DNA from 3 places in the Paradevosia tibetensis genome. Region 1 is predicted to be linked to each of the others. Evidence: predicted binding sites of a transcription regulator. Region 1 holds the regulator's gene; each other region holds the start of a gene.
What was found. The regulator LexA, encoded in region 1, represses DNA repair genes until DNA is damaged. The targets are predictions, from matches to a motif close to TGTTCNNNNTGTGTTCNG.

Region 1 (10,225 bases):
GCGCCACCGTCGAAGTCATCCCGCTCTAGACCTTCGTGGCGCCAGCAGCGATCATGTCCGCGCCGGATCAGTGGAGCGCGACATGGCCGATATCCTGGGACCCGATTGGGACGCGCGCGTCATCCCCTTGCCTCCCGACGCGGAAGGTCCGGTTGTAGCGACCCTGGTTCATCGCCCCGGCCCGCCCGCCCACCGTCGGGCGGTCCTCTATGTGCATGGCTTTGTCGACTATTTCTTCCAGACCCACCTGGCCCGGGAGTGGGAGCAGCGAAGATATAGCTTCTACGCGCTCGACCTGCGCAAGTATGGTCGATCCCTCCTGCCGCACCAGACGCCGAACTTCTGCCTCGACCTGGCCGAATACGACGGGGACCTCGACGCGGCCATCTCGGTCCTGCGCGACGAGTTCGGCCACGACGTCGTGGTCCTCATGGCGCATTCGACGGGCGGTCTCATCGCGAGCCTCTGGGCCAACAAGCGGCGCAAGGCCAACCCCATCGATGCGCTCGTGCTCAACAGCCCGTGGTTCGATCTGAACGGCACGCGCTTCGAGCGGACGCTGGGCACGTGGTTCGTCAATGCGGTGGGCGCGATGGCGCCGCGATTGGGCGTCAGCGATCTGGGCGATCATTATGGCCGGAGCCTGCACGTCTCGACCGGGGGTAAATGGGACTACGATCTCGACCTCAAGCCTCTCAACGGCTTCCCGGTCCTTGCCGGGTGGGTTCGAGCAATCCGCCTCGGCCATGCCGAGCTCCACCGGGGGCTGGATATCGCCTGCCCGGCGCTCGTGTGCACCTCGACTGCCAGTGGCCCCAACCGGCGCTGGCATGCCGCCATCGACAGGACGGACAGCGTCCTCAACGTGGCCGACATCGCCGCCCAGTCCATAAAACTGGGCCGCATCGTCACCCTGGTGCGGATCGAGAACGGCATCCACGACCTGACGCTATCCAGCGAGCCCGCACGCTCCCGGTTCTTCTCGGAGGTTTTCCGCTGGGCGGAGGCCTATGTTCCAGGAGAAAGACGTCCCTGAAGCTCGCGCTCAGAGGGCGCCGGACGACATCCGGTTCGTCAACGTGCCGGTAGCGAATGCGATCGTCGCTGCCGCGATGAGGGAATCGCTGTGTGCGGTTGCCTTCGAGAGGCGCGCCTGCAGCAGTCCGGTCTGGGCGATGCTCACGTCGGCGAGAGTCCCGAGGCCGTTCTTGTAGTAGTCGAGCGCAGCGTCATAAGTGGTTTGTGCCGCGTTGGTCAGCTCGGTTGCCGCGGCATAGCCCGCAAGGCTCGTCCGCAGCAGGTCATAGCCGACGACGATCTGCTGGGCAGCAGCGTTCTGAAGCGCGGCAAGATCCTGCTCGGAAGCAGCCGCCTGCGCCATGGCCGCCTGCAGCCGCGCATCACGCAGGCCACCATCGAAGATGGGAATGGAGATGCCCACAAGCAGGTTGGCGTTGGGCTGGTTGCTCTGGAGATGGGCGAGCTGACCGAAGCGGCTGTCCTCTACATCGAGCGAAGCGGCGAGCCGGTTGACGCTGCCGGTCAGGGCCACCTTGGGGAGGAACTCGGCACGGGCTGCGGCAATGCCGCTCTGGTCGGCGCGGTACTTGGCGAAGGCGGCCTGCACATCGGGCCGGCGCTGCAACGACGCCTCGATCAACCGGTTGAGATCCTGCGGCACGGCTCGCGGAAGTCGGCGGCCACTGGCATCCTGGACCCGAATGGTAATGGTGGGCGAGACCCCCATGGCCTGCAGCAGCGCCAGGTAGGCGCTACGCTCATGGCCCTGCGACTGGGTGAGGCCAAACTGGGCCTGCGCCACCTGCTGCTTAGCCTGTGCGACCTCGATCGTCGTCGCGACGCCGGTCTTCAGCCGCGCCTCGGCCGCCGACAGCACGGTCTGGGTGTTGGCGAGCGTCTCGCGCGCGATGCTGAGCTGCACGCGCGCCGAAGAAAGGCTGAAAAAGGCACTGCTGACATCGAAGATCAGTTTCTGGTGGGCGCCGTTGAAGGTGACGTTGGCAGCGTAGGAAAGGTCCTTCGCCGCCGCGTTGGCGGCGTCGCGCCCGCCAAAGTCGAAGAGCAGCCATTGGACGGCCAGGGACGGCAGCACCTGCGCGCCGGTCGTGGTCAGTGTGCCAGGGGGAACGGTGATGAGCGGCCCGTCGATGCCGGGCGCGGTGGTCGAGGTCTGCTGGACGCCGGCAAGGACATTGGCGGAGAGAACCGGCAGGTAGGCCGCCTCTGTCACGCCGACGGCTATGGCCGCCTGGCGCGCGCGTTCCCAGCTCGCGCGAGTCACCGGATTGCTCAACTGGGCGATGTCGATGAGTTCGGGCAACGTGTAGGTGTGCTTGGCGTCGAGTTGCGGCGTCGCGATGGCAATCGGCATGGCGGCGTCCTGGGCCAGGCCGAAATCGGGCGCGCCGCCAGCAGTCTGGGTCTGGTGACCGGGTGTCTGGAATGGGGTCTGGGCGCTGGCCGGAGCAAATTTCATAGCCGATGACGTGCAGCCCGCCAGCAGCGTCGCCCCCAGCGCCGCCGCAAGGGCTCCACGAAGACCCGCAGCCATCAAACTACCGCCGGAAAGCAGGTTGCCCCAACCCGCGCGCCGGGCCCCACGCCCAACAAGACCCATGTTACGCCGCCTTTACATCTGCCATTCGCGCGATCCGGGCGTCGATCTGCCGGTAGAGACGCAGTCGCGAAACCATCTGCGCGCGGACGGCTGCCGGAAGCCGCCTGCCCTGTTCTCCCGCCTGCCTCCTGGCGCGGTTGAACGCGACTTCCACGTCCCTTAGGGCGTCGCCCCATATCGGAGGCTCGGATGCCCAACGCCCGTTCTTTATATCCGAAGCCCGGGTATCCAACCACTGCGCAACGGCGTTTTCGAACCGAACCGTTGCAGCTTTCACATACCTGGGCATACCGCGCGGAGCAGCTCCATCGCGTGAAAGCAGAAAAACCGGCGCCGACAATGCACTGATATCGCTGAGCAACGCCTCAGCTTCGTCCGGTGCGATCTCTGTCTTCTTGACCCGCTCGGCCTCGAACATCAAAAGCTCGGTGCCGCTTTCGGCCGTCTTGACCGCTGTGTGGAAGTCGGCGGCCTGCTGGCCTAAATCCTTCTCGCCGCGCAACAGACCGGTCAACGCAGTGCTGGCCTTGGCAAGGGCGCCTCTCACGTTGCCCCCCACGCTCACCGGCCAGATGGTTGAGAACACCAGGCTCACCACCACGTTGCCGAAGAGAATGCCGATGATGCGGTTCGTGGCGACGCCGAAATCGACGCTCGGTCCAAACCCGCCCAGCGTGCAGAGAAAGAATGCGAGCGCCGCCTGCCAGCCCATGTAGGAAATGCGTTCGGACCCGTTTGCGATCCAGGCGGCAATCAGGCTGCCACAGCCGACCAGCACCATCAGGTGGCCGATATCGGTCATGTGCGGAACGAAGACGATCATCGCTCCCACGCCCATGGCAGCGCCGATGAGACACCCGAGGATGCGCAGGGTGAGCTTGTGGATGGTTTCGCCGGTCGTCCCGAGCGCCACATAAAAGCACGTGATCATCGCCGTATGGATCTCGAACCAGTCCAGCGCGGTATAGGTGATGTAGCAGATCATCACCGCCAGCAGGGTCTTCAGGGCGAACTGGGTGTAGCGCGGGTTGTGGAACGCGTCCGGCGCCAGCAGCGGCTCCGCGGGCGCCTTGGAGGGGGGCGGCGGCGCGTAGCCCTGCCAGAGGGTTGCTGCCAGCCGCCCGACGATCGCCTCCATGCCCGACGTCGCGGCTCCTGCTCGCGGAACGATCGTGAGCAACTCGCGGTCGCGTACAACGACCGCGTAGCGACCGAGCTCGTCCGCGAGCACGGGATCGGGGGCCGCGCCTTCCTGGCTTCGCGCCAAAGCCACGGCCAGGGCGCGGTAGGAGAGATCGATCAATTCGCCCTCCCGGTAGCTCTCCTCCTTGCTGGTCAGCGACAGCAGCCGCGCCATGCGCTGGTAGGTGGAGGCCTTTGCGTTGCCATCGCCAAGGAGGGCGTGGGCGGTAGGAACCGCGTTGGGAGTGTTTCGAAGCAAAGCCGCGGCCGCGTCGAGCCGGTCTGCGAGGGTGGCTCGCAACAGGCGAGCCGGGCTCCTCGGGGCGACCACGTTCAGCAACACCAGAAAGAACATCGGGAAGAAGACGACTACCCACATCCAGGTGAGCGCCCGGGTGAGGAGTTCGGCTACGGGGATGATGTCGTAAAGCGTCATCACGAAGGCAAAGACGAAGCCCACGGTGCCCGCCATCGACCCAAGCCGGCTGGCCTGGGAGAAGTACATGCCGCCGAAGGTGAAGGCCGCAATGAACGCGAGCCTGAGGAACGGCGAATCCGCCGAGATCATCAGGAACAACACCCCCAGCAATATGCCGACGGAAGCCGCCACGATCAGGCCGAGACCGATCAGGATGCCTGACCCCGAGTTGTCCTTTGATGCGAAAAAGATGAGGTAGCACGAGAGCGCGGCCTCGGGCACGTGGTTGGCCATGGCCACCACCGTAACCAGCACGCAAAGCACCGCCATCCGTATCGAAAGGTCGAGCCGCCCCGGATAGGGCTGCAGTTCGTCCCAGACGATCCTGGCGAAGCTCGGTCTAGTGGGCGGTCGATACAGCATCGGTTTCGCTCGGGGGCTGGCCGACGATGACGATGGCGGTCGAGCCGATGCGCATCAGGTCCGCCGGCGGATCGTGGAGCTTGACGTAGACCGGGAAACGCTTGGCCACCTTCACCCAGTTGAGGGAACTGGAAACGATCGGCAGCCCGAGGATATTGGCCGATTCCTCCGACCGCACACCCCAACCGATGCTTTCGACCTCTCCCTGGATGCGCCGCGATCGGTCCGCCATCACGAAGACATCGGCCCGGCTGCCGAGACGGATGGCGTCGAGTTCGGTTTCGCGGAAGAAGGCCACCGCCTCCCAACCGGAAGTGTCGATCAGCGTGAAGATGGACTGGGCCGTTATCACATACTCGCCGGATGCCATCTCGAGCCCCGTCACCTTCCCGTCGAACGGCGCGCGCACGGTCGTGTTGTCGAGATCGCGCTGCGCAAGGGCCACCGTCGCCTCGGCCACGTCGACCTGGGCCTTGCGGGTATCGAGCGTGCCGATGACCTGTGTCGCGCCCTGCGACTGCTGGAGCGCCTGGTCAAGACTGACCTGTGCGTCGCTATAGGCGGTTCGCGCCTGGTCCACCTGCTGGGCCGTCACGTATCCCTTTGGCAGGAGCGGCTCTAGGCGCTCCAGGGTCTGCCGGGCGAGTTCGGCATTGAAGCGCGCGCGTTCGATCTGTTTGGCGGCGACATCGGCGTTGCTTTGGGCCGTAGCAATATTGCGCCCGCCCTGCTCGACCTCGGACTGGGCGGCACGCAGCTCGGCCTGCGCCTGGTCGAGGCGAAGCTGATAGGGCTGCGGATCGATCTGGAAGAGCACGTCGCCCTTTTTGACGCTCGCATTGTTCTGGACGGCGATCGAAACGATGCGACCGGGAACCGTGGGCGAAACGTGGATTGTGGGTGCCGAGATCTCGGCGACGTCGGTTCGCGGCGAGCTGTTGATCTCGTTGAGCGAGAAATAGATGCCCACGACCGCCGCTACGAAACTGACCACGGCAATGACGAGGCCAATCAGCCTCTTGATGACATGCCCGCCGTTCATTGCGGAATTCCGCCGAACCAGAGGAACCAGAAGCCGGTACCCCCACCAATCGCCATACACAGATAGACCAGCAATGGCAGTGGAAGATACCCGTCGATATCGAGAATGATCAGCAATTGCCGCGCGATGACGGCGAAGACCACACCAAGAACCGCGCAGATGATCCAGGCTGGAAAGAACGAGCCAAATATTGCGATCGAGGGCGCCGAAGGCTCCGAACTACAAGCTCCGAGCATGCTCGCGAAAAGTAGCGCCATGCCTAGTCGTGGTAGGCGCGCCGCAAACACGCGGCTCACGGATACTGGTTGCACTTGACGCTCCGCACACTCGAAATCGCCCGTCAGGGGCGGCTTCCGGCCAGAGATCGACCCAAATTCCCGGTCCCGTCAAGCGTTTCGGCGGCACATGAAGGGGTGCGATAACGGCTTCTTCACCGTTTTGTTGCAGAACATAACTGGAACACATATAACAAGTTCAGTCTTTGTTCTGATTCTGTTGGGGCCGCCGATGCTGACGCGCAAGCAACACGAACTGCTCATGTTCATCCACGAACGGATGAAGGAAACCGGCATCCCGCCCTCGTTCGACGAGATGAAGGATGCGCTCGACCTGGCGTCCAAGTCCGGTATCCATCGCCTGATCACGGCGCTTGAGGAGCGTGGTTTCATTCGCCGCCTGCCCAACCGGGCGCGAGCGCTCGAAGTCATCAAGCTTCCGGATTCGATGAACCCGTCGCTTGGCGGGCGCAAGGCGCGGTTCGAGCCCAATGTCATCGAGGGCAACCTTGGCAAGGTTTCAGCGCCCCCGCCTCGGACGGAACTGGTGTCGGTCGCCGAAAGTGGCCGGCCTGTTGCAGTGCCGGTGATGGGACGTATCGCAGCCGGCACCCCGATCGAGGCCATCCAGACCCATAGCCACACCATTGCCGTGCCGCCCGAGATGCTCGGGCCGGGTGAGCACTATGCGCTCGAAGTGCGCGGCGATTCCATGATCGAGGCCGGCATCTTCGACGGCGACACCGTACTGATCAAGAAGCAGGACTCAGCCGGAACCGGCGAGATCGTCGTGGCTCTCGTCGATGATGAAGAGGCTACTCTCAAGCGCCTGCGCCGCAAGGGTAATTCGGTCGCTCTCGAGGCCGCCAACCCGGCTTACGAAACCCGCATCTTCGGCCCCGACCGAGTGAAGGTACAGGGTCGGCTGGTCGGCCTGCTGCGCAAGTACTGAGCGTTCCGCTCCGAAATTGAAACGCCGCCGCCGGGGAGATCCGGCGGCGGCGCTGTTTTGTGCCGGCGTCAGTGGTTGTCGCGGGGCAGCCCGGCGGTCTGGGCCAGGCGCTGGTAGTTGACGGCGGGACGGAGAACGGCGCCGCTGCCGAGCTGGTCGACGATGCCGCGCTGAATCTCCTGCCAGGGCGTCTGGTTCTTGGGATACTGGTAGCCGCCATTGGCTGCCAGTTCCTGGCGACGCTGAGCGATTTCCTCGTCGGAGATGAGGATATTGGCAGCGCCGGTGTTGAGATCGATCCGCACGCGGTCCCCGGTGCGCAGGATGGCGAGGTTGCCGCCCGCAGCCGCTTCCGGAGAAGCGTTGAGGATCGAGGGCGAGCCCGAAGTACCTGACTGGCGCCCGTCGCCAATGCAGGGAAGCGAAGTCACGCCCTGCTTGATGAGGTACGCAGGCGGCCGCATGTTGACGACTTCGGCAGCACCCGGATAGCCGATGGGGCCGGCGCCGCGCATGAAGAGCAGCGTGAACTCATCGATTGCCAGTGCCGGATCGTCGATGCGGTGGTGGTAGTCCTCCGGACCGTCGAAGACTACAGCCCTGCCCTCGAAAGCATTGGGGCTGGCTGGGTTGTTCAGGTAACGATCGCGGAATTCCTGGCTGATGACGCTGGTCTTCATGATGGCGTTGTCGAAGAGATTGCCACCGAGAACCAGGAAGCCAGCCTCCGCCTTGAGCGGATTGTCGAACTTGCGGATGACCTTGTCATCCTGGATCGGCGTGTCGCGGCAGTTCTCGCCGATGCTCTTGCCGTTCACGGTCGGTGCGTTTTCCGCGATGAGGCCCTGCCCCATCAACTCGTTGACCACTGCCGGCACGCCGCCGGCATGATAGTAGTCTTCGCCAAGATATTCACCGGCCGGCTGCAGGTTCACCAGCAGCGGCACCTGATGGCCTTCCTTCTGCCAATCGGAGATATCGAGTTCGACACCGATGTGACGCGCGATGGCGTTGATGTGGATCGGCGCGTTGGTCGACCCACCAATGGCCGAGTTGACCACGATCGCGTTGTGGAAGTTGTCGCGCGTCAGGATATCGGAGGGCTTGAGGTCTTCGTGCACCATCTCGACGATGCGCTTGCCGGTGCGATAGGCCATTTCCTGGCGGTCGCGATACGGTGCGGGGATGGCGGCGGAACCCGGCAGCTGCATGCCCAAGGCCTCGGCCAGCGAATTCATCGTGGTCGCGGTGCCCATGGTGTTGCAATAGCCGGTCGAGGGCGCCGACGAAGCCACCAGGTCGATGAACTGCTTATAGTCGATCTCGCCCTTCGCCATCATCTGGCGGGCCTTCCAGACGATGGTGCCCGAGCCCGTTCGCTCCCCACGGAAGTAGCCGTTGAGCATGGGGCCGACCGAAAGAGCGATCGCCGGAATGTTGACCGTTGCCGCGCCCATGAGCATGGCCGGCGTGGTCTTGTCGCAGCCGATCGTCAGCACGACGCCATCGAGCGGATAGCCGTAGAGCACTTCGACGAGGCCGAGATAGGCGAGGTTGCGGTCGAGCCCTGCGGTCGGTCGCTTGCCGGTTTCCTGGATTGGATGCACCGGAAATTCGATGGCGATGCCGCCCGCTTCGCGGATGCCCTCGCGCACGCGCTCGGCCAGAACGATGTGGTGGCGGTTGCAGGGCGACAGGTCCGAACCGGTCTGGGCAATGCCGATGATGGGTTTGCCCGATTGCAGCTCTTCGCGCGAGATGCCGAAATTGAGATAGCGCTCCAGGTAGAGCGCGGTCATGTCCGGGTTGTCCGGATTGTCAAACCAGGCGCGCGAACGCAGCTTGTTGCCGGCACCGTTCGCGCCGTTGTTCCCCGTCATCGTAAAGTTCCTCCGCCCGCGCCTTGCGGCACGTATATCAATGCGAGGCTCGTTATAGAACATCGTCCGGGAAAGTGTGCGGGAAAACACTCCGGCAAATGGAAAGTTTTGTACGGTTTCAAACACTGGGCTGGAAGTCGCCGCAGTGATCGGGTTAGGTACGGCCCGCGCGCCTGCAACCCTGGCACGGCGCCAGGGAGGAATTGACTTGGGTATGGACGTGGCCGAGTGGATCGCGGTGGATTGGGGAACCTCCAACCTGCGGGCCTGGGGTATTGCCAGTGACGGCAACGTCACGTTTTCGCGCAGTTCGGACCGGGGCATGGGCAAGCTGGGCCGCGAGGATTATCCGGGCGTGCTGGCAGGGCTTCTCGAAGGCGTCGATCCGAGCAGCGGCGATGTCGTGATCTGCGGAATGGCTGGCGCCCGCCAGGGCTGGATCGAGGCTCCTTACCTCGACGCTCCGGCCGACCTGGCTGGCCTGATCTTCAGCGCCGTCCGCCCTGAAATGTCCGACAGTGCCCTCCAACCACGCATCCTTCCCGGAGTCTGCCTCAAGGCACCCGGCGCCGAGGACGTGATGCGCGGGGAAGAAACCCAGCTGCTCGGACTCTCGGCGCTCGTTCCTGGATTTTCCGGCCTGGTCATCATGCCGGGGACGCATTCGAAATGGGCCACGCTCAGCGGCACCCGCGTCGAGCGTTTCACGACCGTGATGACCGGCGAACTCTTCGAAGTACTAAAGACGCATTCGGTGCTGCGCCACTCCCTGCAGGGGGAGCTTGACGGTCCCGGGCGCGACGAGGGTTTCGATGCGGGTCTTTCGATGGGTCTTGATGCCCCCGAGCGCCTCACAGCGACGCTCTTCAAGGTCCGGGCGGGCTCCCTGCTTTCCGGGCGCGGGCCCGACTGGTGCGCAGGCTTCCTTTCGGGCCTTCTCATCGGAGCGGAAATCGGAGGCCAGCGAGACTGGATCGCCGGAGCTGAAGTGCCGCTTATCGGCAGCACGGGTCTCTGCGCCCTCTATGCCAGGGCACTTTCCCGGATCGGCATCGCCGGCCGGGTCGTTGATGCCACCGACGCCACCATTGCCGGACTAAAGACTGCCAGAAAGGCTCTAGCATGACTGAACGCAGGGAAATCATCGCCATTCTGCGCGGCATCACGCCCAACGAGAGCGTGGATGTCTGCCGGGCGCTGATCGAAGCCGGGATCACTATGATCGAGGTGCCCCTCAATTCGCCCGACGCCGTGCGCAGCATCGAGCTGGCCGTCGATGCGTTCCAGCATGATGCCATGATCGGGGCCGGCACCGTGCTTTCCCGGCGTGATGTCCAGGCAGTTGCCGAGGTCGGAGGTACGTTCATCGTTTCCCCCGACGCCAACCGCAAGGTGATCGAGGAAACCGTCCGGCT
Region 2 (10,225 bases), 250 kb from region 1:
TGTCCCCGTTCACCCTGCGCCGGCCAAGCGAATATGGCGGGTCGGTACCCGCCGTGCCCGAGGGCATGACCAGCCGGGAGGAAGTCGCCGCGGCGCTGAGCGATCTCCAGCAGAACGATCCGCTGATGCGCAACCTCATCACGCCGGACCTCACCGGCATCGTGATGATCCTCTTCCCCAATGCCGAAATGACCCGCGGCGACGGCACCAAGGAGATGATTGCCCAGCTCAAGGATGTTGCGGCCCAATATGCCAGTGACAGCATCCAGATCGAACTGACCGGCCCGCCGATGTGGACCGCCGAGATGCTCAATGCGGCGGTTGACGACCAGGTCAAGTTCACCATCTACGGCTTTGCCCTTGGCGCCCTAATCGCCCTGGTCAGCCTGCGCTCCTTCTGGGGCGCCATCCTGGTATCAGCCACGCCATTCATCGCCGTGATGTGGGTGATGGGTATCGTGCTGCTGTTCTTCGGCTCGTTCTCGTTCCTCACCATTATCGTCACCACGCTGGTGCTGGTGATTGCCTTCGCCGAAAGCCTGTTCTTCATCTTCAACTGGCTGGCCTACTGGCGCGACGGCATGGATCCCTACAAGGCCGTCGACACCACGGTGAAAGTCGTCGGGCCCGCCAGTGCCCTGACCATGCTCACCACACTGGTCTCGTTCGCCTCGCTCTCGCTGACCCCGGGCCAGGGCATCCAGGAATTTTCCATAGCAGGTACAATCGCTTCGCTGCTCAGCTTCGTCTGCCTGATGACGTTCCTGCCGCTCGTCCTCAAGCTGGCCATTCGCCTCGGCTTCAGGATTCCGCCGCAAACCGGCTTCGTGCTGACTGCACCGATGAAGCTCTCCTGGTTCCTCGCCACGCGCTTCAGCCGCGCCATGGCCGCCGGAGCCATCGTTGTCACCGCCGCCCTCTTCGTTCCCTATTTCCTGGTCGAACCGCGTTTCGCATTCGAGGACTATGTCGCCAGGGATTCCTCGGCCCTCGACGCGGCGGTTGATATCGACGCCGGCGTCGGCGGCGTTGCCCCCATCTATGTCCGCGTACCGCTCAAGGACGGCGTTTCGGACGTCACCGACGGCGATTTCGAAACCATCCGTACCGTGCACCGGATACTCGAGAGCCATCTTGGACAGAACAAGGTCATCTCTGCGGCCAGTTTCGTCCACTACGAGGATTCCGGCTTCACGCGGCAGGACATCTTCGATTCTGTGGGGCAATTCCTCAAGCGCCGCTTCATCACCGACGATGGCACCCAGGCCCTGGTGACCGGGTTCATGCCGACCATCATCGATTCCGAGGCCCTCAAGGACCTGGTGCACACGACACAGGCCGAGATCGAGGCTGCCGGTATCAAGGGCGCCGAGATCGGCGGCTTCCGCATCCTCACCGCCTTTGCCACCGACAATATCGTCCAGGGCCTCCAGCTCGACCTGACCTTCAGCGTGCTGGTGAACCTCTTCCTTATCGGCTTTGCCTTCCGCTCGTTGCGGGTCGCCATGGCGACGGCAATTCCCAATCTCTTTCCGGTGCTCGGCGCCGAAGCCTATCTCTGGTGGTCGGGCGCTGGCCTGCAGCTCACCACCGTCCTCTCGTTGACCATCGCCTTCGGCATTGCGGTCGACGACACGACGCACTTCCTCTCCCACTACCTGCATGCTCGCCGGGAGGAAGGGCGTGAACATCGCGACGCGGTGCGACACACCATGGAGCGTATCGGTGGGGCAATCGTGGCGACAACGATCATCCTGTGCTCCGGCACGGGCATTGTCGCAACCTCCGGACTGCCGCAGGTCGCGCTGTTCGGTTCTTTGTTTGTGATAACCCTCGCTCTGGCACTGATCGGAGATGTGTTTATTCTCCCGGCCTTGCTCGTAGCTGGGGGCAAATTCTTTCATCCTCTTGGAGGCATCAAGAAATGAACAACGGCGGACCCCTGTGGCGCGCTCTTGCGCTCGCTGGTCTGATGGTCGCGGGCGCTGCTGCCCCCGCGATGGCTGCACAGGCCGACATCGAATTCCTGGGCAGCTACCTGGGTGACTGGAAAGGGCGCGGTCAGTTGCAGGGCGCAAACACCGAGACGGTGGTTTGCAAGCTCAACCTGACGGCGGCCAACAACAACACCAAGATCAACTATTCCGGCCGCTGCACCCTCGCGGGCAGCAACCTCGCCGTTAACGGCACGGTCGCCTATATCGACGCCAAGCGGCGCTACGAGGCCGTCATGACCTCCAATGCCTCGTTTACCGGCACGGCGATCGGCCAGCGCCAAGGCAACGGCGTCGTCTTCAACCTCCGGGAAAAAGAGCGCGACGAGGCCGCCAAGCGCGACATGACGATCACCTCGTCGATCTCGCTCCTCGACAACGCCATCATGGTCGAGTTCCTCGTCGTGGATGACGCCACCGGCGACACCATCCGCGCCAAGGTCCCCTTCGCCAAGTAATCCGGCGGAAAAGCCGGCCACCATTGAAAAAGGGCGGCCCTGCGGCCGCCCTTTTTCAATTCCGATCTCGTTCGCTCAGAACGGGATATCGTCATCCATTCCGCCGGATTCGAACGCCGGCGTGCTCGACGGACGGCGGCTCTGGCCGCCACCGCCGCTGGACTGACCGCCGAACCCGCCCTCGCCGCCGCGCGGACCCGAGAAGCCACCGCCCTCGTTGTCGCCGCGACCGTCGAGCATGGTCAGGTTCGAGTTGAAGTTCTGCAGCACCACCTCGGTGGAATAGCGGTCCTGGCCGCTCTGGTCCTGCCACTTGCGCGTCTGCAGCGCGCCTTCGATGTAGACCTTGCTGCCCTTGCGCAGATACTGCTCGGCTACCTTGGTGAGACCTTCATTGAAGATCACCACACGGTGCCACTCGGTCCGCTCCTTGCGCTCGCCGGTATTGCGATCTCGCCAGGTATCGGTCGTCGCCACGCTCAGGTTCACCACCTTGCCGCCGCTCGGCAGCGAGCGCACTTCCGGGTCGTTACCGAGATTGCCGATCAAGATGACCTTGTTTACGCTGCCCGCCATCGCCTGTCCTTCCGTACTCGTTTGGCTGGAGCCACCGGCTCCGCCGTTTGGCGCACTTTATGCGGTTGCACCTGTCCGCGCCCGCCCTGTTTTGAGGTTTCAACAGGCGCAGACCGCATTGTTCTCTATATGTTCCGTCAATGTCAGCAAATGTCAAGTAATCTGGGCGCTTTGCAGATGTGATCTGCGTGGATTCACCCTTGACCGAATCCACCCTGTTCCGCTTATGTTCTTTCCGCTAGTATATTGCCGCATCGTGGCCCGGCACGGGCTGCGACGAGATTGATGGGACTGCGGCGGCCACCTTGCGCTAAACAAGCCTGGCTTGCGAAACTGCGCCGGCGCGCCTATCTCCCGATCTTGGCTGCCAGCCAGGATCAGACCGCATCGTTACCCGTACGTTCGCTTCGCTCGACGGAGCGGCATAGAGCCGTGGACCAGAATATGCCCGACGCCAACAATCGTGAAATCGTCATCCGCGGTGCCAAGGAGCACAACCTCAAGTCCGTTGACCTGCGGCTGCCGCGCGACAAACTGATCGTGATGACGGGCCTGTCGGGTTCGGGCAAGTCCTCCCTGGCGTTCGACACCATCTATGCCGAAGGTCAGCGGCGCTATGTCGAGAGCCTCTCGGCCTACGCGCGCCAGTTCCTGGAAATGATGCAGAAGCCTGATGTCGAGCAGATCGACGGGCTCTCTCCGGCCATCTCGATCGAGCAGAAGACCACCTCGCGCAATCCGCGCTCGACCGTGGGCACCGTCACCGAGATCTACGATTACCTCCGCCTGCTCTACGCGCGCGTCGGCATCCCCTATTCGCCCGCCACCGGCCTTCCCATCGAGAGCCAGACTGTCTCCCAAATGGTAGACAAGGTTCTAGCCCTGCCCGAAGGCACGCGTCTCTACCTCCTCGCGCCAATGATCCGCGGCCGCAAGGGCGAGTACAAGCGCGAACTCAACGACCTGATGCGCAAGGGCTTCCAGCGCGTCAAGATCGACGGCGAGTTCTACGACATCGAGGACGCGCCGAGCCTCGACAAGAAGCTCAAGCATGACCTTGAAGTCGTGGTCGACCGCCTGGTCGTTTCCCCTGACATCGCTTCGCGCCTGGCCGAAAGCTTCGAGACGGCGCTCAAGCTTGCCGACGGCATCGCGCTGGTCGAATACGCCGACGAGAAGGAGGCCGATGGTTCGGCCAAGAGCATCACGTTCTCGGAAAAATTCGCCTGCCCGGTCTCCGGCTTCACGATTGCCGAGATCGAGCCGCGCCTCTTCTCGTTCAACAACCCGTTCGGCGCCTGTCCGGTATGCGATGGCCTGGGCACCGAGCGCAAGATCGACCCGGACCTTGTGGTTCCGGACGCATCGCTGTCGCTGCGCGACGGCGCCATCCTGCCATGGTCCAAGACTTCGGCTCCCTACTACCTGCAGACGCTCGAAGCGGTGGCGCGGCACTATGGCGCCTCCACCGGATCTGCGTGGGAGGATCTCTCCGATGACGTGCGCCAGGCCCTGCTCTACGGCACCGGCAAGACGCAGATCAATTTCGTCTACGACGACGGCCTGCGCACCTATAAGACCACCAAGCCCTTCGAAGGCGTGATCGGCAACCTCGAGCGCCGCTACAAGGAAACCGAATCCGCCGGCATGCGCGAAGAGATCGAGCGCTACATGTCCTCGGCGCCGTGCGTCGCCTGTAACGGCTATCGCTTGAAGCCCGAGGCTCTGGCGGTCAAGATCAACGGGCTCCACATCGGCCAGGTGACCGAAAAGTCGATCCGCAACGCCTCCGACTGGTTGAAGGAGCTGCCCCGGCACCTCAACGACAACCAGCGCACCATCGGCGAGCGCGTCCTCAAGGAAATCCGCGAGCGCCTGGATTTCCTAAACGACGTCGGCCTCGACTACCTGACCCTGGCCCGCAACTCCGGCTCGCTCTCGGGCGGCGAAAGCCAGCGCATCCGCCTGGCCAGCCAGATCGGTTCGGGCCTCACCGGCGTGCTCTACGTTCTCGACGAGCCCTCGATCGGCCTGCACCAGCGCGATAACGAACGCCTGCTCGAAACCCTGCGCCGGCTGCGCGACCTCGGCAACACCGTGATCGTGGTCGAACACGACGAAGACGCCATCCTGACCGCCGACTACGTTGTCGATATCGGCCCGGGCGCCGGCGTCCATGGCGGCCATATCGTGGCTGAAGGCACCCCACAGGATATCATCGACAATCCGGACAGCATCACCGGCGCCTATCTTTCGGGCCGCATGGGCATCCCCCTGCCCGCCGAGCGCCGCGAGCCGTCCAAGACCCGCAAACTCTCGCTCAAGGGCGCGACGGGCAACAACCTCAAGGATGTCTCGGTCGACGTTCCACTGGGCCTGTTCGTTGCCATCACCGGCGTCTCGGGCGGGGGCAAGTCGACACTGATGATCGACACCATGTACCAGGCCATCGCGCGCCGCCTCAACGGCGCTCGCGTGGTGCCGGCGCCTCACGAGGCGCTGACTGGCCTGGAGTTCCTCGACAAGGTCATCGATATCGACCAGAGCCCCATCGGGCGCACGCCCCGCTCGAACCCCGCCACCTATACCGGCGCCTTCACGCCGCTGCGCGAGTGGTTCGCCGGACTGCCGGAAGCCAAGGCCCGCGGTTACGGCCCGGGGCGCTTCTCCTTCAACGTCAAGGGCGGACGCTGCGAGAAGTGCGAGGGCGATGGCGTTCTCAAGATCGAGATGCACTTCTTGCCCGATGTCTACGTCACCTGCGACGTCTGCAAGGGCAAGCGCTACAACCGCGAGACGCTCGAGGTCCAGTTCAAGGGCAAGTCGATCTCCGATATCCTCGACATGACCATCGATGAGGGCGTGGAGTTCTTCGCCGCCGTGCCCTCGATCCGCGACAAGCTGGTGACGCTCCAGCGCGTCGGGCTGGGTTACGTCAAGATCGGCCAGCCCGCCACGACCCTCTCAGGCGGCGAAGCCCAACGCGTCAAGCTCTCCAAGGAGTTGTCCAAGCGCGCCACTGGCCGCACGCTCTATATGCTGGACGAACCCACGACTGGCCTGCACTTCCACGACGTGGCCAAGCTGCTCGAAGTCCTGCACGAACTGGTCGAGGGCGGCAACACGGTGGTCGTTATCGAGCACAACCTCGAGGTCATCAAGACGGCCGACTGGATCATCGATATGGGCCCGGAGGGCGGCGACGGCGGCGGCGAAGTTGTCGGCGTCGGCACGCCCGAAGATGTTGCAGCCAATCCAAGATCTTACACGGGCGCCTTCCTCAAGGAAGTCATGGCGCGCCGGCCACCGCGAAGTCAGGCGGCAGAGTGATGTGAGCAAGGGCGGCCTGGGTGCCGCCCTTTGTTTTTGGGCCATTCCCCTGCGGCAATCGTCGAAATTCCCCCATGTGTATGACGGGGGAATGAAGATCGGCATGCGTGATACGCATGGCCCGCTTGAGGTTTGAGGCATTTCATGACTGCGCGATTCAGCTCATCTTCCCCACTGGGGCAAACTCGGAAAGGAAGTGCGCAAATGTTTGTTAGAGCGGTCTGGCGCGTAAGGCGACTGGTCGACATCAAGCAGACATTGCGGGAAATGGACGTTCCGACGACGCGAGAGGCCGACATGCTCGGTCTCTGTGGGCCGGATTTTTCCAAGATGACCCGTGGTCTGTTCGACAAGTAGCTTACAACGCGAAATCCATGTTCGGGCGGCCGTCACGGGAAACCGGGCGGCCGCTTCGGTTTTCAGATTCTGAATTTCTGATGAACGCGCTTGAAAAGAGTTATGCGGATTTCGCATGTCAAATCTGAGCAATCACCCTCTGCTCAAATCAAGACCTCGGCACTAGATACAGTGCGTACGACGAAAGGAGACACCAAATGGACATTCGCAAGACCCTTCGCAAGTGGGCTGCCTACCAGCAGACCGTCCGTGAGCTGAACGCTCTCGACAACCGTCAGCTGACCGACCTCGGCATCACCCGCAGCGACATCTCCCGTATTGCGCGCGACCATGCCAGCACCCTCTAAAGGTTCGCTGACTGCCCGCATCGCGGAGAAGTTCAGAACACCCGCTCTCTAAGAGGCGGGTGTTCTTGTTTTTGGGCCCTAGAACGCCAGGCGCCCGACCAGTTCCTCGTAGGATACGCAAACGGCCGCCTGGAAAGCCTTGCGTTCCTTGAGCCGTTCATACCAGGCCTCGAAATGCGGCAAGCTCGGGCGCTCCACCGGCATGGTGAACCAGCGATAGAGCGAAACCCCAGCAACGATGTCGGCGTAGGTGAACTCCTTCCCACCCAGATACGGCACTCGTGAAAGGCGCTCGTCGAGCATTCGCTGCAATGCGGTCGTCTGGGCGATGCCCTTGTCGATGGCCCCCCGGTTCTGCTGGTCCAGCGGCGTACGCACCAGGTTCCAGAACACCTCGATCCACGCTGGCTGATAGGTCGTGGCCGTCCAGTCCGTCCATTGATCGGCAGCGGCGCGTTCGCGCGGCTCGACCGGCCAGATGAGGCCCGAGGCGTAGGTCGCCGCCAGATAGCGCACGATCGCATGGCTCTCCCACAGCACCAGGTCGCCGTCGCGCAGCGTCGGCACCTTGCCGTTGGGGTTCATTGCCCGGTATTTCGGATCGTCCGTGCCGCCGAACGAGCCGCCCAGAGGCAGGTGTTCGTAGTCCAGTTCCAGCTCGGCAAGGAGCCAGCTCACCTTCTGCACATTGGACGAATTCAGGCGTCCCCAGAGCGTGATCGTCACTTGGCTCTCCTCTTGTTGAGTCGGCCACAAGCTTACCGTGTTGCGCCGGATCGGCGCAGTTGCTAAAGCCGCGCCATGTCCAGTTCCTCCACGCAACCCATCCATATCATCGGCGGCGGTCTCGCCGGCTCGGAAGCCGCCTGGCAGGCCGCCCAGGCAGGCGCCAGCGTCATCCTGCACGAGATGCGCCCATTCCAGAAGTCGCCCGCCCACCTCACCGAGGGGCTGGCCGAACTCGTCTGTTCCAACAGCTTCCGTTCGGACGATCACGAGTACAATGCCGTTGGCCTGCTGCATGAGGAAATGCGCCGCTGCGGCTCGCTGATCATGCAGATGGCCGATCGGCACAAGCTACCCGCCGGCGGCGCGCTCGCGGTCGATCGCGTCGGCTTCTCCGATGCCGTCACCGCCGCCATCACCAGCCACCCCAACATCACCCTCGAGCGCGGCGAGATCACGGGCCTGCCCCCGGCCGATTGGCACAATGTCATCATCGCCACCGGCCCGCTCACGTCCCAGCCGCTCGCCGAAGCCATCCAAAAGCTGACGGGCGAGGATGCCCTCGCCTTTTTCGATGCCATCGCTCCCATCATTCATGGCGAGAGCATCAATCGCGATATCGTCTGGGCCCAATCCCGCTATGACAAGGCCGGCCCCGGCGGCACCGGCGCCGATTACCTCAACTGCCCGATGACCGAGCAGCAGTACAACGACTTCGTCGACGCCCTGCTCACCGGCGAAAAGCACGTCTACCACGAGTGGGAGAACGTGCCCTATTTCGATGGCTGCCTGCCCGTCGAAGTCATGGCCGAACGCGGTCGCGAGACTCTGCGCCACGGCCCGCTCAAGCCGGTCGGCCTTACCAACCCGCGCGATCCGGAAAACAAGCCCTACGCCATCGTCCAGCTGCGCCAGGACAACGCCCTGGGCACGCTCTGGAACATGGTAGGTTTCCAGACCAAGCTGAAATACCGCAAGCAGGCCGATATCTTCCGCATGATCCCGGGCCTCGAGCAGGCCCAGTTCGCCCGCCTTGGCGGGCTCCACCACAATACCTTCCTCAATTCGCCCAAGGTGCTCGGTCGTGACCTGCGCCTCAAGGCGGATCCGCGCCTGCGCTTTGCCGGCCAGATCACGGGCGTTGAAGGCTATGTCGAAAGCACAGCCATCGGCCTCATCGCCGGTCGCATGGCCGCGGCGTCCTTGCGCGGGGTCGAGCTGATGGCTCCGCCCGCGACGACCGCCATGGGCGCACTCATCAACCACATCACCGGCGGGCACATCGAGGATGGCGAGCAGAAGCTGCGCAGCTTCCAGCCCATGAACGTCAACTTCGGCCTCTTCCCGCCTGTGACTGTCACCAAGCCCGAAGGCGTCAAGCGCTGGCGCGGCCCGGAAAAGGCCATGGCCAAGAAGAAGGCCGTAAGCGAGCGGGCGCTCGAAGACCTCAAGGTCTGGGCCTGACGGCCAGCAACGCGCCGGACCCGCGCTCGACCGCATCGAGCGCGGCATCGGCCATTTCCACTATGTCACCCCTGCAGTCCCCATCCAGCCAGGCCGCCAGCGCAGCCTCGAGCGCTGCCACGATCGTTGCCGCCGCCACCCGCACCGAGAGCGAAGCCGCCTCGCCACCGGTCCGTTGCGCGATGATCGTGCACAGCACCTCACCGCTACGCGCGTGGTCAAGCGCCGCCGCGGCGCGGAGCGCGGGAACCTGTCGCGCCAACCGGGCGCGCGCCACCATCGAATCCTTGTCCTGGTCCATTACCGTTGCCAGGCCGGCGCGGAACGCCTGCCTCAGACTGGCCAGCACCGGTTCGTCCAGCGGACGATCCTCCAGGAGCCCAAGAAAAAGCGGATCATAGTCGTCCGCCACCAGTGCCTCCTTGGTGGGGAAGTAGTTGAACAGCGTCCCGGTGGAAACATCGGCGGCACGCGCGATTTCCTCGGTCGTGGTGGCCTCGAACCCCTTGCTCAGGAACAGCTCGAGCGCCACCTGCTGAATGCGTGCGCGGGTCTGGCGCTTCTTGCGTTCACGCAAACCCTCGGGCCGTTCGTCCATCTTCACTGCCCTCATGCCACTGCCGCTGGCATCGCGCGGCCGCTCCCTCTGCTCCCAAAGGCTCGCCCCATCCACATTGCCCCCGCCGCCAGCGGCCAAAGCCGGGTCGCTGTATTGCGCAGCGCGATACCCCACGCCGTGCGCGGTACCAGAACCGCTGCATTGGCGCCAATGCCTTTCTGCCGCGGCGCCACCAACCGTCTGTGGCGCGCTTCGTAGGCTTGGAGACCCGCTCCGAGATCGTCGTGGCCGGAGAGTGCCTCACCCAGTGTCCGCGCGCCCGCCATCGCCAGGCTCGAGCCTTCCCCGAACAGGGAAACGCATGACGCTGCATCGCCGAGCAGGGCAACCCGGCCGCTCGACCATTTCGGCAGG
Region 3 (10,225 bases), 190 kb from region 1:
CCGTTCCACATGTGGACGCCCGACGTCTATGAGGGCGCCCCGACGCCGGTAACCGCGTTCTTTGCGACCGCGCCGAAGGTCGCCGCCATGGCGCTCTTCATCCGCCTCGTCATCGAAAGCTTCGCGCCAATCTCGCAGGATTGGCAGCAGATCGTGATCTTCCTGTCGATCGCCTCGATGGTGCTCGCCGCGTTTGCCGCCATCGGCCAGCGCAACATGAAGCGACTGATCGCCTATTCCTCGATCGGCCATATCGGCTTCGCCCTTGTCGGCCTCTCCTCGGGGACGCAGGTGGGTGTGGAGGGCGTCGCCATCTACATGGCCATCTATATCGTGATGACTGTCTGCCTCTTTGCGGCTCTGCTTTCGGTTCGCGCCGATGGCGAGGCTGTCGAGGAGATTTCCGACTATGCTGGGTTGGCCCAGCGCCGTCCCTTCGTCGCTGCGATCATCGCCATCCTGATGTTCTCGCTGATCGGCCTGCCGCCGCTCGCCGGGTTCTTCGCCAAGTGGCACGTGTTCCTGGCGGCGATCGAGGCCAGGCTCTTCGTGCTTGCCGTCATCGGCGTGCTGGCATCGGCGGTGAGCGCCTTCTATTACCTGCGCGTGATCAAGACGATGTATTTCGATGAACCGGTGCGCCAGTTCGAGCGCGTGCCAAGCGAACTGGCTGCCGTGATGGCGGTGACGGGTTTCTTTATCGTCACCTACTACTTCACGCTCGGTTCGCCGCTCGCCTCCTGGGCCCACACGGCGTCGGGAAGCCTGTTCTAAGGTGTCCCGGCCCTTCAGGCTCGGTGCAAAAGCAAGCCTCGCAGGTTACCGCCTGCGGGGTTTTGATACTGTAGGCTCTACTAATACCGAGGCAATGAAGGCCGCGCAGGGCGGAGATGGCGGCCCGATCTGGTTTGCTGCCCTCCAGCAGACCGATGGGCGCGGCCGGCGCGGGCGTCCCTGGGTGTCGCCGCACGGCAATCTGGCGGCCAGCCTCTTGATCGTGCCCGATGTCGACCCCACCTTCGCTGCAACGCTGGGCTTCGTTGCCGGCGTCGCGCTCAACTGCGCGCTGGCGGCGGTACTTCCGCAAGGCAAGTTCAAGACCGGCTTGGACGGAGCTGATGGCGACGAGGGCGGCAAACGTGCCCGCATCGCCCTCAAGTGGCCCAACGACGTGCTGGCCGACGGGGCCAAGCTCTCGGGCATCCTGCTCGAGGCGCAGAAGCTCGCCGATAGCCGTACCGCGATCGTGATGGGGTGCGGCGTCAACGTCGTTGCAGCGCCCGAAGGAACACCGTATCCCGCAACCAGCCTTCGCGACCTGGGCGCCGATGTGGATGCACAGGCCGTGTTCGAGGCCCTGACCCAGGCGTGGGTGGATACCTATGCGTTGTGGGACCAGGGCAGGGGCATTCCTGAGGTTTTGCGCCAGTGGCGCGATTTCGCGGCCGGAATCGGCGCGCCGGTGGCGGTGAATCGCCACGGCGACATCGTCCGCGGAATCTTCGAGACGATAGACGACGCCGGCAGGCTGGTCGTGCGCGCGGATGACGACACGCGCATCGCGATAACCGCCGGCGACGTCCATTTCGGTACGACGGCAAGCGTCGCGCCGTAACGGAATTGACATTGCAAGTAGGCGTCGGGCGAGCGGAACTCCGCTGTCGCCACGACCGATTTTGGATTGGATAGCTAATGAAGAAGCCATTGACCGATGAACTTGTCTTCGTCCCCCTTGGGGGCGTCGGCGAGATCGGCATGAACATGGGGGCCTACGGTTTCGGCCCCGCAAACCGCCGGAAGTGGATCGTGGTCGATTGCGGCGTGAGCTTTGGCGGGCCGGACCTGCCGGGCATCGAGTTGATCATGGCCAACCCGGAGTTCCTCGAAGAGAACGCCGACGATGTGCTGGCGCTGATCCTCACCCACAGCCACGAAGACCATTACGGCGCCGTGCTCGACCTTTGGCCGGGCTTCGAGAAGCCGGTCTACGCCACCGCGTTCACCGCCGCGATGCTGGCCGCCAAGCGCGCCGCCGATGCCATCGTCGATGAAGTGCCGGTGCGCCTGATGCAGACCGGCAAGCCGTTCGAAGTCGGCCCGTTCACCATCGAGCCGATCAACGTCGCGCACTCGATTCCCGAAAGCTGCGCGCTCCTGATCACCACGCCGGTGGGCCGTGTGCTTCACACCGGCGACTGGAAGCTCGATCCGTCTCCCGTCGGCAGCCCGCCGACCGACATCGAGCGTTTGAAGCGCATCGGCGCCGATGAAGGCGCGCCGCCGCTGGCGCTCATCTGCGACAGCACCAATGCGCTCAAGGACGGCGAGAGCCCGAGCGAATCCATCGTCGGCGATACGCTGGCCGCGCTCATTGCTGCAGCGCCCTATCGCGTGGCGCTCACGACCTTCGCCTCCAATGTGGGACGCGTGATTTCGATCGCCCGCGCGGCCGAGAAGGCCGGACGTCAGGTCGTGGTGTCGGGCAGGGCGCTTCACCGCATCACCGGCATCGCCCGTGAGCTGGGCATGATGGAAGGCATCGCGCCGTTCCTCGACCAGGACATGTACAAGAGCCTGCCGCGCGACAAGGTCGTGCTGCTGTGCACCGGCTCGCAGGGCGAAGCCCGTGCGGCCATCGCCCGCATCGCGCGCGGCGAGCACCCGGCGATCGACCTCAATGCCGGCGACCAGGTGATCTTCTCGTCCTGGGCGATCCCCGGCAACGAGCGCGAAGTCATCGACATTCAGAACCGCCTCATCGACCGCGGCGTCGACGTCATCACGCAGGCCGATGGCCTGGTGCACACGACCGGCCACCCGCGCCGCGAGGAGCTCAAGCGCCTTTACGACTGGGTCAAGCCGACGGTTCTGGTCCCCGTGCATGGCGAGGCTGCGCACCTTCAGGCCCATGCCAAGCTCGGCCGCGACCATGGCGTTCCGAACGTCCTCGAGATCCGCAACGGCGATCTCGTGCGGCTCTTCCCCGAGCCCATGTCTTTCCCCGGTGAAGTTCGCTCCGGTGAGCTCTATCTCGACGGGCTCGTGCTCTGCACGCCCGAGGAGAGTGGGGTGAAAGGCCGCAGGAGACTTTCGTTCGGCGGTCATATAGTCGTGAGCCTGGCGGTCACCGGCAATGGGCAGGTGGTTTCGGGCCCCGAGGTGGTGATAGAAGGTCTGCCTGAGGTCGAGGACGACGACGAGACGATCGGCGAGGTGGTCGACAAGACCATCAAGGGCGTCTTGCGGAGCGTTCCGGCCAAGCGCCGGGGCGATGTCGAGATGCTCAACAGCGCCTTGCATCGCGCCATCCGGGCCGAGGTCAACTCGTTCTGGGGCCGCAAGCCGAACGTCACGGTGTTCGTGCACCGAGTTTAGGAGAGCCTTATGCAGATCGGCAGCTGGATCGCGATTTACTTCATCATCTGGTGGGTATGCCTGTTCGCAGTGCTGCCGTTCCGCGTGCGCAATCAGATCGACGCGGGCGAAGTGGTTCGGGGCACCGAGCCCGGCGCGCCGGTCCTGCCGCGCCTCGTGCCGCGCCTCATCGCCAACAGCCTGGTGTCGGCCGTGGTGATGGGCCTCATTCTCTGGGGGCTCTCCAACCCCTGGCTGCAGCACTACTGGCACTAGGCCAAACGGGGGCGTCTTGAGCGAAATCGAGAACGCCCCGCGCCGCACTGCGTCGGATGTCGCCGCATTCATCCGGGAGAACCTTGCGCTTCTCCCGGTGCCGGCCTTTCCCGACATCGTCCTTTATACTCCCCATCCCGCCAGCGGTCTCCGGCGATTGGAGAGCGCCGTCGATGAGGACGCCGATCCCTGTCCTCCGTACTGGGCCTATGTCTGGGGCGGGGGAGCGGTGCTCGTCCGGCACATCCGGGCCAATCCCGGGCTCGTGCGGGAACGGCGGGTCGTGGATCTCGGGTCCGGCTCGGGAATCGTCGGCATTGCCGCGGCCAAGGCTGGCGCGGCCTCTGTTCTGGCGGCGGAGGTCGACAGGAACGGGCTGGCTGCCATCGCGCTCAACGCCGCCGCTAACGGGGTGGAACTCGCCTCAACCGGCGACGACCTGATCGCGGGCGATCCGCCCGATGCCGACCTCGTGCTTGTGGGCGACCTCTTTTATGCGCCGGACCTGGCAGGTCGTGTTCTGCCTTTCCTTGCCCGGTGCGTGGCGGCGGGTGTCGAGGTCGTGGTCGGCGATCCTTTTCGGGCCCATCTCCCGCTGGGCGCTCTGCACCCGATCGCGGAATATTCCGTCGCCGATTTCGGCGATTCCCCGCACGCTGCCGGTACGCGTAGCGCGGTCTTCCAGCTACACACCTGAAGCGGCGCCAGCCTCCCGCGCGAGACGCATCCGCCGCTCAGTTTCGATGCGCACACGTGTGCTCTCATTTCCGTGAAGGCGGTGCAGGCGCTTCTTCGAGCGGACTGTAAAATTCCTGCCATAATCCGCTGATAGGCAATAAAAAAAGCAGGGCGCGTAGCCCTGCTTTTGGAAAGTTTCGCGACAATACGTCGGTCTTACGCGCGCACGTAGCGGCGGCCAACGCTCCTCCCTTGACGTTGTCGGCGTCCGGCGGTTTCTCGCCGCCTTTGTGTTTATGGGGCTGGACCCTAACAACTCAAAACACCCCTGTCACGCAGATTCTGCATAGCTTGTATGCTTGCAACGCGGTGATTTGTAGGATTTGACTACGGACCATCCAAAGCCTCGAATCGACGTCCGCGAAACCGGAGTAGTTATGCGTCTTTCCCGTTACTTCCTGCCCGTTCTTCGCGAGGTTCCCAAGGAAGCCGAAATCGTTTCCCATCGGCTCATGCTGCGCGCGGGCCTCATCCGCCAGCAGGCGTCGGGCATGTATTCCTGGCTGCCGCTCGGCTACCGCGTGCTGATGAAGGTCAAGGCCATCATCGAGCAGGAGCAGGATCGCTCGGGCGCCATCGAATTGCTCATGCCCACGCTGCAGTCCGCCGACCTCTGGCGCGAGAGCGGGCGTTACGACGCCTATGGCAAGGAGATGCTGCGCATCAAGGATCGCAACGAGCGCGACATGCTCTACGGTCCCACCAACGAGGAGATGATCACCGACATCTTCCGGACCTATGTGAAGTCCTACAAGGACCTGCCGCTCAATCTCTATCACGTGCAGTGGAAGTTCCGTGACGAGATCCGCCCGCGCTTCGGCACCATGCGCAGCCGCGAGTTCCTCATGAAGGACGCCTATTCGTTCGACCTGGACGAGGCGAGCGCGGTCAAGGCTTATCACCGGATGTTCGTGGCCTATCTGCGCACCTTCTATCGTCTGGGCGTCACCGCCATTCCCATGCGTGCAGACACCGGCCCGATCGGCGGCGACCTCAGCCATGAGTTCATCATCCTGGCCGACACCGGCGAAAGCGCCGTCTTCTGCCATGCCGACCTGCTTGAGAAGCCCATCCCGGCCATCGACACCGATTATCGCGGTGACCTGGCGCCCATCGTGGCGGACTGGACCTCGCTCTATGCGGCGACCGAAGAGATGGTCGACATGGGCGCCTTCGAGGCGGAAGTGCCAGAGGCCAAGCGGGTTTCTGCGCGCGGTATCGAAGTCGGCCATATTTTCTACTTCGGGACGAAGTATTCCGCGCCCATGAAGGCGACCGTGACCGGTCCCGATGGCAAGGAAGTAACCGTGCATATGGGTTCCTATGGCATTGGCCCCACCCGCGTGGTGCCCGCCATTATCGAGGCGAGCCACGACGAGGCCGGCATTATCTGGCCGGTCAGCGTGGCCCCCTTCGAAGCGGTCGTGATCAACCTCAAGTCCGGCGACGCCGATTCGGACGCCGCCAGCGAGAAGCTCTATGGCGAGCTGCAGAATGCCGGCGTGGATGCGCTCTACGACGACACCGAGCAGGGCGCCGGCGCCAAGTTCTCGACCGCCGACCTGATCGGCATTCCCTACCAGCTCATCGTGGGGCCGCGCGGCCTCAAGTCGGGCGAAGTCGAAATCAAGCATCGCAAGACCGGTGAGCGCGAGACGTTGCCGGTCGCGGCCGCGGTCGAAAGGCTGCGAGGCCTGATCGAACCGCAAAGGCGGAACAAGGTTTGAACGCTCCCACACCGCAGATCGCCGAGCAATCCACGAACGCCTTTTCGCGCTTCGAATGGATGATAGCAGGCCGTTACCTTCGCGCCCGCCGCAAGGACGCCTTCATCTCGGTGATTGCGGCCCTGACCATGGCAGGCGTCGCCATCGGCGTCGCCACGCTCATCGTGGTCATGTCGGTCATGAACGGGTTCCGCGACGAACTGCTGACCAAGATCCTCGGTCTCAACGGCCATTTCTCGGCCTACCCGATCGAAGAGAAGTTCACCGACTACAAGCCGACGGTTGAGCTCATCGAGGGCGTGCCGGGGGTTCGGCATGCCGTTGCCTATGTCGAGGGGCAGGCCCTGGTCTCGAGCCAGTCCAACGCCTCGACCGGGGCCACCGTGCGCGGCATGGAGTTTTCCGACATCCAGAAGCTCGGGCTGCTCTCCCAGAGCGCCCAGCAGGGCGGATGGGATCAGTGGGATCAGTCCCAGGGTGTCGCAATCGGCTATCGGCTTGCCGAACGGCTCGGCGTCGGCATTGGCGATCCCATAACGATCGTCAATCCGAACGGAGCCACCACGCCCTTCGGCACGACGCCACAGATCCGCTCGTTCCCCGTCAACGTCATCTTCAACGTGGGCATGGTCGAGTTCGACAGTTTCTACGTCTACATGCCGATGCACCTGGCCCAGGACTACTTCAAGATGTACGACGATGTCCTCAAGCCAGGGGTCGAACCACCCGATCCCATGGCGACGGACGAGGAGATCGACGCGGCCTACGAGCGCCAGTATCGGGCAAGCGCCATCGAGATTTTCATCGACAACCCCGACGACATCAACACGATGCGCGAACGGTTGCAGAATACGCCCGGGATACGGCCGATGATCCTTTCGGACTGGCAGCAGCGCAACGAGACGTTCTTCTCGGCCCTTCAGGTCGAGCGGGTGGTGATGTTCACGATTCTCTCGATGATCGTGCTTGTGGCGGCATTCAACATCATTTCCAGCCTCGTCATGCTGGTGAAGGACAAGGGCGCCGACATCGCCGTCCTGCGCACCATGGGGGCCACGCGCGGTTCGATCATGCGCATCTTCTCGATCACCGGCACGGCGATCGGGGTCATCGGCACGCTCATCGGGTTCGTGGCGGGCGTGCTGATTGCGTCCAATGCCGAGGCGCTGCGCGCCGGCATTTCCGAGCTCATCGGGGTGCGGCTCTTCCCGCCGGAAGTGTTCTTCCTCTCGTCGCTTCCCTCCAAGATCGATCCCTTCGAGGTAACGGTCGTGGTGGGGCTGGCTTTGCTGCTCAGCTTCCTGGCGACGCTTTATCCGGCCCTGAGGGCCGCCCAGTACGATCCGGTCGAGGCCCTGCGGTATGAGTGATACGCAACTGGTTCTGCGGGGTGTCCACCGCCACTATGGCGACGGCGACACCATCGTACGGGTTCTCGAATCCGCCGACCTGACGGTCAAGGGCGGTGAACTGGTGGCGCTTGTGGCGCCCTCGGGCGCAGGCAAGTCGACCCTCCTGCACATCTCGGGCCTGCTCGAGCGGCCCCAGCAGGGTGAGGTCGAAATCCTGGGCGTGCCGACCAGTCATCTGGGCGACCGCGCGCGCACCATGCTGCGTCGCACCACCGTCGGCTATGTCTACCAGTTCCATCATCTGCTGCCCGAGTTCACGGCCCTCGAAAACGTCTCGATCCCGCAATTGATCGCGGGCAAGAGCCAGGCTGATGCCGACAAACGCAGTCACGAACTCCTGGCGATGCTCGGTGTGGACTCGCGTGCCGCACATCGGCCGGCCGAACTGTCGGGCGGCGAGCAGCAACGCGTCGCCATCGCGCGCGCGGCGGCGAACCATCCCCGCGTCGTGCTGGCCGACGAACCGACGGGCAATCTCGATCCTGCCACCAGCGATCTGGTCTTCGAGGCGCTGCGTCAGCTTATCCGGGACGAGGGCGCCGCAGCCCTTATCGCAACCCACAATCACGACCTGGCCCGCCGCGCCGATCGCATCGTCACCCTTCGTGACGGCCTGGTGCTTCCGCACACCCTCTAGGCCTCTCCGGCCATCTTGCGCTTTGGTCCTGTTGTTCGTTGCGTGAACAGCGGGGAGGGCACCCGATTTGATTCAAATTTTAACGTTTCGTTACCCTTTTAACCTCGCGAACACCCGTGTTCCTGGACATGAACGAATAGAGAACATATAAGAACGGAACAGCAACAAAGGAGCTTTGAAATGATCATCGGTTTCATCAAGGACCTGTTCGCCGTTCTCGCCCTGGGTGCTTTCACCATCTCCGCGCTCACCTGGATGGATGTGTTCTCCCGACTCGTGTGAGGGTTGTGAATTGATCGTGAGGCGCAGTTGGTTCTGCGCCTCCTGGATGTAAAAGATACGTCCACACGGAATATCGTTCATGCCCGGTCCAGGTTTCATTCATCTGCACGTCCACTCGGCCTTTTCCCTTCTCGAAGGGGCCATCCAGCTCGCCAAGATTCTGGAGCTGGCCAAGGAGGACAAGCAGCCCGCGATCGGCATCGCCGACACTAACAACCTCTTCGGCGCTCTCGAACTCTCCGAAAAGGCCACCAGCAAGGGCATTCAGCCGCTGATCGGGTGCGAGCTGGCGCTCGATTTCTGGACCGCCGACGATCGCGGGCCCGAACGCGGCAATTTCGGCAAGGGCGGGGTTGTGCTCATGGCGGCGACCGGTGAGGGGTTCTCCAATCTCTCGCGTCTGGTCAGCCGCGCTTATCTGGAAGGCGAGAACGGCAGGGCCGCCGCCAAGATCGGCTGGCTCGATCGTGATAACCTCCAGGGCATCATCTGCCTGACGGGCGGGCCGGAAGGATCAGTCGATCCCTTCTTCGCCAGTGGCCTTGAAGCCCACGCCCATTCGCGGCTCGATCGGTTGCGCGAGCTGTTCGACGACCGGCTCTATATCGAGTTGCAGCGCCACGGACGCCACAACGAGGCGCTCGTTGAGCCGCAGCTGCTCGACTACGCCTATAAGCGCGGCGTTCCGATCGTTGCCACGAACGAGCCGTTCTTCAAGTCGCGCAAGGATTTCGAGGCGCATGACGCGCTGCTGGCGATTGCGGGCGGCACCGTGCTCGCCCAGACCGAGCGGCGCAAGCTCTCGGACCAGCACTATTTCAAGACGCGCGCCGAGATGATGGAGCTCTTCGCCGATCTCCCCGAGGCGCTCGACAGCACCATCGAGATCGCGCAGCGCACGAGCTACCGGCCGCGCACGCGCGGGCCGATCCTGCCCAAGTTCGCCGCTGCCCCGGGGGTGAGCGAGGATGAGGCCGTGGCCGCCGAAGCGGCAGCGCTCGGGAAAATGGCGCGTGATGGCCTCGCCAAGCGGTTCGAGGTCAACGGCCTGGCGCCGGGTTGGACCGCCGAGCAGTATCATGAACGGCTCGAGTTCGAGCTCGGCATCATCCAGAAGATGAAGTTTCCCGGCTACTTCCTCATCGTGGCCGACTTCATCCAGTGGGCGAAAGGGCAGGGTATACCCGTTGGCCCCGGCCGTGGTTCGGGCGCCGGTTCGCTCGTCGCCTGGGCGACGACCATCACCGACCTCGACCCGCTCCGCTACAACCTGCTCTTCGAGCGCTTCCTCAATCCGGAACGCGTCTCGATGCCCGACTTCGATATCGACTTCTGCCAGGATCGCCGCGAAGAGGTGATCCGTTACGTGCAGCAGAAATACGGGGCCGAGCAGGTGGCCCAGATCATCACCTTCGGTACGCTTCAGGCGCGCGCTGTGCTGCGCGACGTGGGCCGCGTACTGCAGATGCCATACGGCCAGGTGGATCGCATCTGCAAGCTCGTTCCGGCCAATCCCGCCGATCCCTGGACGCTGGAACGTGCCCTCGCCGAAGTTCCGCAATTGCGGGCGATGCGCGACGAGGACGAAACCGTCTCCCAGCTCCTCGAAATCGGCCAGGCGCTCGAAGGGCTCTTCCGCCACGCTTCGACGCATGCTGCCGGCATCGTGATCGGCGACCGCCCGCTCCAGGAGTTGGTGCCGCTTTACCGCGATCCGCGCTCGGACATGCCGGTCACCGAGTACAACCTCAAGTGGGTCGAGCCCGCTGGGCTAGTGAAGTTCGACTTCCTGGGCCTCA

Region 2: FNA67_RS11340 (single-stranded DNA-binding protein) is a predicted target of LexA. The motif match lies at 3,148-3,165, and genes of this name have one in related genera.
Region 3: dnaE (DNA polymerase III subunit alpha) is a predicted target of LexA. The motif match lies at 8,273-8,290, and genes of this name have one in related genera.

Annotation. Positions count from the first base shown of each region.
Region 1 is NZ_CP041690.1:2,081,932-2,092,156, reverse strand. Features, by position in the region: gene FNA67_RS10175 (molybdopterin molybdotransferase MoeA) at 1-29, shown strand, start outside; gene FNA67_RS10170 (alpha/beta hydrolase) at 83-1,036, shown strand; gene FNA67_RS10165 (TolC family protein) at 1,046-2,572, opposite strand; gene FNA67_RS10160 (FUSC family protein) at 2,640-4,661, opposite strand; gene mdtN (multidrug transporter subunit MdtN) at 4,639-5,703, opposite strand; gene FNA67_RS10150 (YtcA family lipoprotein) at 5,700-5,960, opposite strand; gene lexA (transcriptional repressor LexA) at 6,211-6,930, shown strand; gene FNA67_RS10140 (IlvD/Edd family dehydratase) at 6,999-8,810, opposite strand; gene FNA67_RS10135 (2-dehydro-3-deoxygalactonokinase) at 9,025-9,936, shown strand; gene FNA67_RS10130 (2-dehydro-3-deoxy-6-phosphogalactonate aldolase) at 9,933-10,225, shown strand, end outside.
Region 2 is NZ_CP041690.1:2,335,423-2,345,647, forward strand. Features, by position in the region: gene FNA67_RS11330 (efflux RND transporter permease subunit) at 1-1,928, shown strand, start outside; gene FNA67_RS11335 (hypothetical protein) at 1,925-2,452, shown strand; gene FNA67_RS11340 (single-stranded DNA-binding protein) at 2,528-3,028, opposite strand; gene uvrA (excinuclease ABC subunit UvrA) at 3,473-6,358, shown strand; gene FNA67_RS21930 (hypothetical protein) at 6,563-6,715, shown strand; gene FNA67_RS11350 (DUF1127 domain-containing protein) at 6,913-7,062, shown strand; gene FNA67_RS11355 (glutathione S-transferase family protein) at 7,141-7,788, opposite strand; gene trmFO (methylenetetrahydrofolate--tRNA-(uracil(54)-C(5))-methyltransferase (FADH(2)-oxidizing) TrmFO) at 7,864-9,252, shown strand; gene FNA67_RS11365 (TetR/AcrR family transcriptional regulator) at 9,236-9,850, opposite strand; gene FNA67_RS11370 (FAD-dependent monooxygenase) at 9,862-10,225, opposite strand, start outside.
Region 3 is NZ_CP041690.1:2,267,697-2,277,921, reverse strand. Features, by position in the region: gene nuoN (NADH-quinone oxidoreductase subunit NuoN) at 1-774, shown strand, start outside; gene FNA67_RS11040 (biotin--[acetyl-CoA-carboxylase] ligase) at 869-1,615, shown strand; gene FNA67_RS11035 (ribonuclease J) at 1,756-3,375, shown strand; gene FNA67_RS11030 (DUF1467 family protein) at 3,385-3,630, shown strand; gene FNA67_RS11025 (class I SAM-dependent methyltransferase) at 3,647-4,327, shown strand; gene proS (proline--tRNA ligase) at 4,746-6,095, shown strand; gene FNA67_RS11015 (ABC transporter permease) at 6,155-7,465, shown strand; gene FNA67_RS11010 (ABC transporter ATP-binding protein) at 7,458-8,144, shown strand; gene dnaE (DNA polymerase III subunit alpha) at 8,506-10,225, shown strand, end outside.